Regions from separate parts of the Thermobifida halotolerans genome, predicted to be linked through region 2. Evidence: predicted binding sites of a transcription regulator. Region 2 holds the regulator's gene; the other holds the start of a gene.

Region 1 (5,821 bases), 120 kb from region 2:
TCCGTCCGATCGCCCGCCGCCACATGGCCCAGCCCCCGCTGCTGCGTTCGGGCGCCGACGCACTGGTGGGAAAGAGCGCGCTCGTCATAGAGGAGGTCACCGGCGACGGCGGCAGGATCAGGCTCTCCGGTGAGGAGTGGTCGGCCCGCTGCCTCGACGAGACGCTCACCATCCCCGCCGGAGTCCACGTCGACGTCATGGAGATCGAAGGCGCCACCGCGGTGGTCTACCCCCGGGAGGCTCTGCCGTGACACCGGGCCCGTGAAGGACCCGCCCCCGAGCCTTCACGGACGTCCACCCCTTCAGACCCGGGGAAGACACCGAAGGAGGAATGACAACCGCCATGGGTACGGAAATCGTCCTCATCACTCTCGCGGTCCTCGTGGTTCTGGGCGTGATGTCCACCGTGCGGATCGTCCCCCAGGCCCGCGCCTACAACATCGAACGCTTCGGACGCTACCTGCGCACCCTGCAACCGGGGCTGAACTTCATCATCCCGGTCGTCGACCGGGTCAACACCAAGTTCGACCTCCGCGAGCAGGTGTTCTCCTCCCGGCCCCAGCCGGTGATCACCGAGGACAACCTGGTGGTCAACATCGACACCGTCCTCTACTACCAGATCACCGACCCCCGGGCCGCCGCCTACGAGGTGGCCAACTACCTCCAGGCCATCGACCAGCTCACCATCACCACACTGCGCAACGTCATCGGCGGCATGGACCTGGAGCGCACCCTCACCTCGCGCGAGGAGATCAACTCGCGGCTGCGCGGCGTGCTCGACGACGCCACCGGCAAGTGGGGGATCCGGGTCAACCGCGTCGAGATCAAGGCCATCGACCCGCCGCCCACCATCAAGGAGGCGATGGAGAAGCAGATGCGGGCCGAACGCGACAAGCGAGCCGTCATCCTGCACGCCGAGGGAGAGCGCCAGTCCCGCATCCTCACCGCCGAAGGCGCCCGCCAGCAGGCCATCCTGGAGGCGCAGGGCGAGCAGCAGGCCGCCATCCTGCGCGCCGACGGCGAGGCCAAGGCCATCGAGCGGGTGTTCCGGGCGGTGCACGCCAACAACGCCGACTCCAAGCTGCTGGCCTACAAGTACCTGGAGACGCTGCCGACGCTCGCCCAGGGCGAGGGCAACACCTTCTGGGTCATCCCCGGCGAGCTCACCCAGGCCGTCCAGAACCTCAGCAGGGCGTTCGCTCCCTCCGCCGACGGCGACCGCGCCGAGTCCGCCCCCGAGGAGACGGAGCGCGAGGACGAGGAGGCGGGGGCGACCCCGGAGCTCACCTCGGGCCAGGAGGGCGGCGCCGACGCGCTGCGCGCCGTCGACCAGGCCGCCGACAGCGCGGCCGAGGCGGTGGCCGAGGCCAAGGCCGAGGCGCAGGCGGCGGCGGGACCGGCGGGCCTGCCCGAACGGGGGCGCGGCGAACGGTGAGTCGACGGCCGTGCCGGCCGCGGGCCGCCGGCTCACCGCCGGGCAGGTCCTAGACCAGCAGCAGCTTGCCAGTGGTCGCCCGGGAGGCGAGGTCGGTGTGCGCGCGGTGCGCCTCGGCCAGCGGGTAGTGCCCGCCCACGTGCACGGCGAGCCCGCCGGTCGAGACCAGACCGAGCACGTCGGAGGAGCGTTCCAGCAACTCCTCCCGGGTCCTGGTGTAGTGGCCCAGGGACGGCCGGGTCAGGTAGACCGATCCGGCCGCGTTCAACCGCTGCGGGTCGAACGGCGGGACGACGCCGCTGGACTGCCCGAACAGCACGAGCACCCCGCGGGGACGCAGGCAGGCCAGGCTCGCGTCGAAGGTGGCGGCGCCCACACCGTCGTAGACCACGGGCACGCCCTCGCCGTCGGTCAGCCGCCGGACCTCCTCGACCACGTCGAACTCGGTGTAGCGGACGATCTCGTCGGCTCCCGCCTCGCGGGCCTGACGCTCCTTGGCCTCGGTGGACACCGTGCCGATCACCCGGGCGCCGCGCATCTTGGCGAGCTGGGTGATGAGCTGGCCCGTCCCACCGGCCGCCGCGTGCACCAGCACGGTGTCGCCGCTCTGCACGGGATAGGTCGAGTGGGTCAGGTAGTGGGCGGTGAGCCCCTGGAGCAGGACCGCGGCGGCCTGGTCGGTGGAGACGCCGTCGGGGACCGGGACGAGGTTGTCGGCGTCGACGACGGCGCGCTCGGCGTAGGAGCCCCGGAACGCCACCGACGCCACCCGCGAGCCGACGGTCACCCCGCTGACGCCCTCACCGACGGCGCTGACGACGCCCGCGCCCTCGCTGCCGGGAATCCACGGGGTGGGCACCGGGTAGACGCCGGAGCGCTGGTAGATCTCGATGAAGTTGACCCCGCGGGCCGCCAGGTCGACGACGACCTGGCCGGGACCGGGCACCGGGTCGGGCGCCTCGGCGGGACGCAGGACCTCGGGGCCGCCGGTCTCCTCGACAACGATGGCGCGCATGCGTGGCCTCCTCGAAACTCACGGGATCCGTCAGGACTCGACGGGGCAGACGTTACCCTTCCGGGTCCCCGGTTTCTCCGTCACCCAGTCGGTACACCGCGAAGTCGTCGAAAACCACCACGATGTCGCCGCCCCCTCCGACGCCCCGGGCCGCAGTGATGCCGGTCTGCGGGGCGCCCTCGCCGTCGTGGGGCAGCGGGTTGCCGTCGACAGCCTCCAGCACGTGTTCGCCGTTGATCCACAGGTTGAGGCCGATCGTGTCGGTCTCGGCGTCCAGTTCGCAGGTGAAGTCGAGCGTGTTGACGGCCGGTTCCTCCGCGTCCCCGGGGGTTCCGGCGAACCCGGGGAGGGGGTCTCCGGTGACGCGCTCCAGGTGGGTGGAGCCCTGCGGTCCCCCGTCGCGCCGGATCTCCGCCTCGGTGCCGTCCACCCGCACGCTGGCGGTGTAGGCGGTGGTGTTGTCGTCGCCGTCGTCGTTGCGGAAGCAGTACAGCCCGAACGTCCCGTAGGCCGGTCCGGACAGCACCCGGGCGGTGGCGCTGATCCGCACCTGCTCGGGCAGGTCGTCGACGGGCGCCGGGTAGCCGGTGGCGGGCTGGGAGTCCCCGTCGGCGCTGAGCGCGTAGCCGCCCTGGTGGTAGCCCCACCGGTAGAAGGTGTTCTCGGGGTCGAAGTCGCGGTCGTCCCAGCCGTCGCGCGTGGTGAAGTCGTCGGCGTAGATCTGGATGCCCTGGGGGACGCCCGGGCCGCCGAACAGCCACACGCCGCCGAGGACCGCCGCGGCCACCAGGGCGAGCGCCGTCGCGCCCGCGCCCACCGCCTTTCCCGGGTGGAGCCTCCTGCGGCGGCGGAGCCGAGGAGTGTCCTGCCCGGGGCCGCCCCAGGGGGCCGGGGACTCGGGAAGGGCGTTGTCGCCCGGACGCCGCTGCCCCCCGGGTGGTGTGCCGGGAACGTGTGCGGCTGTTCCGGTCCCGCCCGGGACCGGAGGCGCGGCGGCGGGCTGCCCGGTCGGGGGAGTGCCCGGGGGACCGGGGAGCTGACCGGGCGGAGGCGCGGCGGCGGCGGGCTGTCCGGTCGGGGGAGTGCCCGCGGGCGGGGCGGCGACGGCGTGCGCGGCCGGGTTCGGCCCCGAAGGCGTGCTCTCGGGGGCGGGGCGCGCGACCGACGGCGGGGTCCAGGAGCGCGCCACGGTCTCGTGGACGGCGTCCGGGCTCGGCGCCTCCTGCCCGATCAGCCGGTTGAGCAGCTCCTGGGCGGTGGGACGGTTGTCGGGGAACTTGCCCAGGGCGCTCTCGACCAGTTCCCGCATGGCCGGGTCGAGCCCCGACAGGTTGGGCGGCTCGGAGATGATCTGGTGCAGCACCGCCGGAACGGTGGGCCCGTCGAAGGGCGCCCGCCCGGTTCCGGCGTAGGCGACCAGGCAGCCCCAGGAGAAGATGTCGGACGGCGTCGCCGGAGGCTCCCCCGCGATGAGTTCGGGAGCGAGGTAGGCGGGGGTGCCCATGAGCTGGCTGGAGCGGGTGACGGCGCTGTCGTCGTCCATCGCCCGGGCGATGCCGAAGTCGATCACCTTCGGTCCCACCGAGGACAGCAGGACGTTGGCGGGTTTGAGGTCGCGGTGGACCACGCCCGCGCCGTGGATCGCGGTGAGTGCCGCGGCCACCCCCATGGCCAGGCTCTCCAGGGTGCCGCCGTGCATGGGACCACCGGTCTTGACCGCCTCGGCCAGGTTGGGGCCCGCGACGTACTCGGAGACGATGAACAGCGGGTCGCCGTCCAGCCGCGCGTCGATCACCGCGGCGGTGGAGAACCGGGCGACCCGCCGGGCCGCCGCCACCTCGCGTGCGAAGCGCCGCCGGAACGCGGTGTCGTCGCTGAGGTCGGGGTGGATCAGCTTGATCGCGACAGTGCGTCCCTCCGCGCTCCTGCCGAGGTAGACCGTTCCCATGCCGCCCCGCCCCAGACGGCCGACGATGCGGTACCCACCCAGTTCGGTCGGGTCGCCGGTGCGGAGGGGCCTGGCGCGCTCGTGCCCGTTTGGCGTCACAGTGGGGGTTCCTTTGTGAATGCTGCGGTCCGCCTTCCACAGCGTAGCGAGCCCCGGTGTGGGCGGATGCGGTGTGAGGTGTGGGAGGCGGCACCGGTCCGAAGGGGTGACGCCAGCAGTGAACCACGGGCGGGCGACAGGGCGCGACCGGTGGGGGGAGGAGTGGCCGGGGCCGGACAGCGCCGGAGCATCGGGCGTTTCGCTCCTGCCCGGCGGTGTTCTCCACTATCATTGGAACATGTGTTCGAATCCGGATCGTGATCCGAACGCCGGTGGGGGCGCGCACGCTTTGGGGGGTTCATGGGAGCGGTGATGACGGGACGGGTCTACGGCGTGCCGGTGCAGGTGTGGGAGCACGACGGAAGGCCGACGCGGTTCGTCTGGCAGGGGCGGCTCCACGTGGTCCGGCAGATCCTCGACCACTGGGTCACGGTGCGCTCGGACATCTCCTCCGGAGACGGAAGGCGGCCTCCCGAGCGGACCTTCTGGCGGGTGCGCGCCGGGGCGGGGGCGGATTCCGGCCTCTACGAACTGCGCCACGACTCCACCACCGGGACCTGGCTGCTGGCCAGGGTGACCATGTGACGGGACGGCGGCCGCGACTCAGTCGCCCCCGCCGTCGTCCGCGCTCCGGGCGTCGTGCCGCCGCAGGACCGTGGGGGACGGCAGGCGGATGAGGCGGACGAAGAGCACGAGGAGCGGGACGAGAACCACGGCCAGGACACCGGCGAGTAAGAGCCAGACCACAGGGCACTCCGGGGGAGGGACGACAGGGGCATTCGCCTAACACCCTGCCAAATCGCCGGGGCGCTCGAGAAGCAGGGGCGTCGGTTGCCGCACCGCTCTCACCACCCGTTCCGGCGGGGCGCTGTTGGCGGGAGGCGGCCGTCTTGGCACACTGACGGACGGCCGTCACCCGGTGCGGGCACGCGGATCCGCGGTACGAGAAGGCGGTCACCACGCCGTTGCCGAAGACCCGGTTCCGCGGGCTCCGAGGGCGGCCGCCCGAGAAGGAGCGATGTGCCCACCGACCCGATCATGCCCAGCGTCATCCTGGAGACGGACCGCATGCTCCTGCGTGCCTTCACCGAAGGAGACGTCGACGACGTGCTGCGGGCCGCCCGCGACCCGCTCACCCAGCGCTGGCTGCCGATTCCCGCGCCCGGACAGCCCTACACCCGCTCCGACGCCGTCACCTGGTGCGTCGAGACCGCCCCGGCCATACGGGCGACCGGCGACGGCCAGCAGTGGGCGGCCGTGTGCAGGGAGACCGGGCGCTACGTCGGGTCCTTCGGGCTGGTTCGCACCAACTGGGCGGCGCGCG
Region 2 (5,821 bases):
CGAGCACGACGAACTGGACCGCCTCGTCCCCGGACACAGCCTGAAGGTCGAGGACGTCGACACCGAGGGCGACGACTGGTGGGAGGGCTACCACTGCACCTGGACCAACGCCAACTCCTCCGGTGACGGCAACTACTACCTCCTCACGATCGTGGTCAACGACCCGCTTCGGTACGACACCGACCGGGATCTGGAACTGTACTCCGGCGACTACTCCACGGAGACGGTCACCGGGCTCGGGGACGGCGCCGTGTCCTGGTACGACACCGAGAACGAGGTCGGATGTGTGGCCACCTACCTGGAGAACCTCTCCCTCGCCTCCTGCTACGACGAGATGAGCGGAGGGAGGCCGCTGCCCGAGACCAAGGCGATCGAGGAGGCCGAGAACCTGGCCCGCGCCACCCTGGACGTGATCGCGCAGGGCGACTACCGGTAGTCCTCCTCCGGTCCGGGGCCGCGTTCCGGACCGGAGTTGGGACACCGCTGCGGGGAGCCGCACCCGAGGGAAGTCGGCGGCGGAGCGGGCCGACGCGCGAGGCGACCGATCCGGCCGCGTCTCCTCCCGCGCAGTGAGAGCAATCCCGCACCACGGGCTCGGGACCCGTGGTGCGGGATTGCTCTTTGTCGGACTGTCCGCGGCGGCGGGGCGCTGCGCGCGCCGGTCACTGTTCCGCCGACCGGTGGCGGCCCGCCCCGGACTCCCGGAAGGCCTCGCCGTGCTCCTGGCTTCCCGGCGGCGACGCCACGAGACGGGGGTTCAGGCCGCCGTTTCCGGTGCGGATCACGGGACCGTACCGAACCGAAGCGAAGTCGTTATACCTTGCGGAGCACGGTGACGACCTTGCCCAGGATGGTCGCGGAATCGCCGTTGATCGGCTCGTAGGCGCTGTTACGGGGCAGCAGCCAGACGTGTTCTCCGTCACGCTTGAAGACCTTGACCGTGGCCTCGTCGCCCAGCAGCGCGGCCACGATGTCACCGTTGTTGGCGTCGGGCTGCTGCCGGACAACCACCAGGTCACCATCGGTGATGGCGGCGTCGACCATCGAGTCGCCCACGACGGTGAGCATGAACAGCGCTCCCTCGCCGACAAGCTGGCGGGGCAGGTTGAGGACGTCCTCGACGTACTCCTCGGCCAGGATCGGACCACCTGCTGCGATGCGCCCCAGAAGCGGGATGTCGACCGTGCCGGGGGAGTCCGCGCCCGGCACGTCGCCGAGTTCGTTCTGGGAACGCACGGGGGATTGGCCCGGAATGCGAATTTCCACGGCCCTTGGGCGATTCTGGTCGCGGTGGAGGTAGCCCTTGCGTTGCAACACCTTCAACTGGTGCGCGACACTTGAGGGGCTGGACAGTCCCACCGCGTCACCGATCTCCCGGATGGACGGCGGGTATCCGCGCTCACGCACGTAGCGGTGGATGACGTTCAGGACACTTCGCTGGCGGTCGGTGAGTGTCGGAGCGGCGTCCGCCTCCTTTGCGGAGGTCTGAGCGGAATCGGGCTCCGTGCGGACTGGGCGGAGTGCGGAGACGGAAGACTTCTCCTCCGCGCGAGGTTTCTGCGCTCCGTGGTTCTCCTCCGGCACGTCCGGCCTCCTCGGCGGTCGGTGTCCTCGGTCGTGGACTGTCGGCTGGCTGTGACATCGGTGCTCGTTCCGAGTGTCGAGTGCGGCGGTGTGACATGACCGACACCGGCGCTCTACCGGAGCGAAACACACTCCACGTTAGTCCCTGCACAAAGCAATATCAAACAAACGTTCGAGATGGTGCTGAAAAATTTCCCGGAATGCGGTAGTAATCGAACGCCAGTTCTAGCGGACGGAGGCCCGAAGGGGAAGACCATGTCCGAATCCGCTCTGCCGCCCACCTCCACGCCACCCGCAGTCGGCCGTTCCTCCCGCCGCTCCACGGGAGGCGCTGCGCGCACCCGTGCCGGTTCCGGGGCGAACCTCTACGACTGGTCCCGCGAGATCCCCGAATGGGACGCCCCCGCGTCGGCGCCCCGGGCGCTGGACGACCTTCCCGAACTGGGCTCCCCCGGCCGCGACAGGGCCGCCCGTCCCGCCCCCGGCGGCCCGCCCCGGCTGACCAGACGCGGCAGGGTGGTCCTGTTCTCCCTCCTCGGAGCGGCCGCCGTGGCGGGGGTCGGCCTCCTCTCCCTGATCGCCGTGACCCTGGGCGCCTCCAGCGCCGACGCCTCCACCGAGAACTTCTTCCACCTGCCCGAGCAGCCCCCCACCGTCGTCGTCGACGAGGGGGACACGCTCTGGGAGATCGCCGAGCGGGCGCGGCCCTCGGAGGACCCGCGCAAGACCGTGGACGAGATCGTCGAGATCAACGGACTCTCCGGACCGGTGCTCGAACCCGGCCAGGAACTCGTACTTCCCTCCCCCTGAGCGTTCCCGCAGCTCACCGCGGAGCAGCCCGGCGGAACCACCACCACGACCCGCCGGAGGCCCGTCCGCTCCCTGTCTGCGACACGCCGAGCGGCCCCCGCCCGAGTTGCGTGCGGGATCGCCGAAGCCGTAGGTTAACCACCACTACATCTGGTGCCTGTGTGGGTGAGAGCATCCACAATTTGTGTTTTTCCGGTGATGACCTGGGAAGGATGAGCGACGGTGCGCTGCCCCTTCTGCCAGAACCAGGACACCCGGGTGATCGACAGCCGCGCCGCCGAGGAAGGCGCGGCGATCCGGCGCCGTCGCTCCTGCCCGGCCTGCGAGAAGCGGTTCACCACCCAGGAGACCGTGCTGCTCATGGTCGCCAAGCGGTCGGGAGTCACCGAACCGTTCTCCCGCGGCAAGATCATCGCCGGAGTCCGACGCGCCTGCCAGGGGCGCCCCGTCAGCGAGGACGCCCTCGCGGTTCTCGGGCAGCGCGTCGAGGAGGCCATCCGCGGCCGCGGAGCCGCCGAAGTCCCCTCCCACGAGATCGGACTGGCCATCCTGGGGCCGCTGCGTGAACTCGACGAGGTCGCCTACCTGCGCTTCGCGAGCGTCTACCGCAGCTTCGAGTCCCTGGAGGACTTCGAACACGAGATCGCGGAGTTGCGCGCCGAGCGCACCACCTCGCAGGGATGACCCACCGACGCCGTCACGGCGTCCCACCGGCCCAGAACCACAGAGCGGCGCCGCCGCGGCCAACGGCGGACCGGACGGCGACCGCCATTCGGGTACACCTTTCACAGAGGGGGAACAGAGCGAGATGACCGAGACGGTGAGCGGCTCTGCCACGCGCAAAGGCAGGAAACCACGCAGGGGACTGAAGATCCGGCGCGTCTTCACCACGCCCGGAGTCCACCCCTACGACACCGTCGAGTGGGAACGCCGCGACGTCGTCATGACGAACTGGCGCGACGGCTCGGTCAACTTCCAGCAGAACGGGGTCGAGTTCCCCAAGAGCTGGTCGATGAACGCCACCCAGATCGTGGCCAGCAAGTACTTCCGCGGCGCGCTGGGCACCCCGCAGCGCGAGTGGAGCCTCAAGCAGCTCGTCGACCGCGTCGTCAACACCTACACCGCGACCGGCCGCGAGCACGGCTACTTCGCCACCGACGAGGACGCCGAGATCTTCGACCACGAGCTCAAGCACGCCCTCGTCCACCAGATGTTCAGCTTCAACTCCCCGGTCTGGTTCAACGTCGGCACCTCGTCGAAGGCCCAGGTCTCCGCCTGCTTCATCCTCTCCGTGGACGACACCATGGAGTCGATCCTCGACTGGTACAAGGAAGAGGGGATCATCTTCAAGGGCGGCTCCGGCGCGGGCGTGAACCTCTCCCACATCCGCTCCAGCAAGGAGCTGCTCTCCTCCGGCGGAACCGCCTCCGGTCCGGTCTCCTTCATGCGCGGCGCCGACGCCTCCGCCGGAACGATCAAGTCCGGCGGCGCCACCCGGCGCGCGGCCAAGATGGTCGTCCTCGACGTCGACCACCCCGACATCGAGGAGTTCATCGAGTGCAAGGCGCGTGAGGAGCGCAAGATCCGCGCCCTGCGCGACGCCGGGTTCGACGTGGACCTGGGCGGCGCCGACATCGTCAGCGTCCAGTACCAGAACGCCAACAACTCCGTGCGGGTCTCCGACTCCTTCATGCGCGCGGTCGAGAGCGACTCCGACTTCGGCCTGGTCGCCCGCACCACCGGAGAGACCGTCGCCACGGTCAGGGCCAAGGAGCTGTTCCACAAGATGGCCAGGGCCGCCTGGGAGTGCGCCGACCCGGGCGTCCAGTACGACGACACCATCAACGACTGGCACACCACCCCCGAAAGCGGCCGCATCAGCGCCAGCAACCCCTGCTCCGAGTACGTCCACCTGGACAACTCCTCCTGCAACCTGGCCTCCATCAACCTGATGAAGTTCCTCGACGAGGACGGCTCCTTCCGGGTCGAGGACTTCGAGCGGCTCACCGAGCTGGTCATCACGGCGATGGACATCTCCATCACCTTCGCCGACTTCCCCACCGAGAAGATCGGCGAGACCACCCGCGCCTTCCGCCAGCTCGGCATCGGCTACACCAACCTGGGCGCGCTGCTCATGGCCACCGGGCACGCCTACGACTCCGACGGCGGACGCGCGGTGGCCGCCGCCATCACCTCCCTCATGACCGGCGTCGCCTACCGGCGCAGCGCCGAACTGGCCGGGGTGGTGGGCCCCTACGACGGCTACGCCAAGAACGCCGAGGCCCACAAGCGCGTCATGCGCAAGCACGCCGCGGCCAACGACGACCTGCGCACCGTCGGCGAGATGGAGCAGCCGATCCACACCGCCGCCACCCGCGCCTGGCAGGAGTGCCTCCGCACCGGCGAGCAGAACGGCTGGCGCAACGCCCAGGCGAGCCTGCTCGCCCCGACGGGCACCATCTCCTTCATGCTCGACTGCGACACCACCGGCATCGAACCGGACTTCTCCCTGGTGAAGCTCAAGAAGCTGGTGGGCGGCGGGTCCATGCAGATCGTCAACCAGGGCATCCCCCGGGCGCTGCGCACCCTCGGCTACCACGAGGAGCAGATCGAGGCCATCGTCGGCTACGTGGCCGAGCACGGACACGTGGTCGACGCCCCCGGCCTCAGGCCCGAACACTACGAGGTCTTCGACTGCGCCACGGGCAGGCGCTACATCCGGCCCATGGGGCACGTGGACATGATGGCGGCGGTCCAGCCGTTCCTGTCGGGCGCGGTGTCCAAGACCGTCAACGTCCCCGAGGAGGCCACGGTCGAGGACTTCGAGCGCCTCTACTTCGAGGGCTGGAAGAAGGGCCTCAAGGCGCTGGCGGTCTACCGGGACAACTGCAAGGTCGGCCAGCCGCTGTCCACCGCCGGGAAGAAGGACGAGGCCGAGGAGAAGACCGAGCAGGCGCCCAGGACCGTCGAGGTCAGGCGTCCGGTGCGGCGCAGGCTGCCCAAGCGGCGCCCGAGCCAGACGGTGTCCTTCACCGTCGGCGGCGCCGAGGGCTACATCACCGCGGGCTCCTACCCCGACGACGGCCTGGGCGAGGTGTTCCTCAAGCTCGGCAAGCAGGGGTCCACCCTGGCCGGGATCATGGACGCCTTCTCCATCGCGATCTCCATCGCCCTGCAGCACGGGGTGCCGCTGGAGACCTACGTGGAGAAGTTCACCAACATGCGCTTCGAGCCGGCCGGGATGACCGACGACCCCGACATCCGGATGGCCCAGTCGGTGGTGGACTACATCTTCCGCCGCCTGGCCCTGGACTACCTGCCCTACGAGGAGCGCGCGGCGCTGGGCGTGCTCTCCGCCGAGGAGCGCGCCGCCCAGGCCGCCGGTGAGGACCCCGCCCAGGTCGCGGCGGAGGTGGTCACCTACGCC

Evidence for each region. Region 2 encodes LexA, which represses DNA repair genes until DNA is damaged. Its sites were predicted from a motif close to TCGAACANNTGTTCGA; they were not measured.
Region 1: a site for LexA is predicted at 4,730-4,745, ahead of NI17_RS13895 (DUF6504 family protein). Genes of this name have one in related genera too.

The regions. Positions count from the first base shown of each region.
Region 1 is NZ_CP063196.1:3,102,433-3,108,253, reverse strand. Features, by position in the region: gene NI17_RS13915 (NfeD family protein) at 1-251, shown strand, start outside; gene NI17_RS13910 (SPFH domain-containing protein) at 344-1,435, shown strand; gene NI17_RS13905 (quinone oxidoreductase family protein) at 1,485-2,450, opposite strand; gene NI17_RS13900 (serine/threonine-protein kinase) at 2,503-4,497, opposite strand; gene NI17_RS13895 (DUF6504 family protein) at 4,810-5,082, shown strand; gene NI17_RS13890 (hypothetical protein) at 5,101-5,244, opposite strand; gene NI17_RS13885 (GNAT family N-acetyltransferase) at 5,536-5,821, shown strand, end outside.
Region 2 is NZ_CP063196.1:2,981,093-2,986,913, reverse strand. Features, by position in the region: gene NI17_RS13380 (hypothetical protein) at 1-436, shown strand, start outside; gene lexA (transcriptional repressor LexA) at 814-1,584, opposite strand; gene NI17_RS13370 (LysM peptidoglycan-binding domain-containing protein) at 1,840-2,394, shown strand; gene nrdR (transcriptional regulator NrdR) at 2,617-3,078, shown strand; gene NI17_RS13360 (vitamin B12-dependent ribonucleotide reductase) at 3,203-5,821, shown strand, end outside.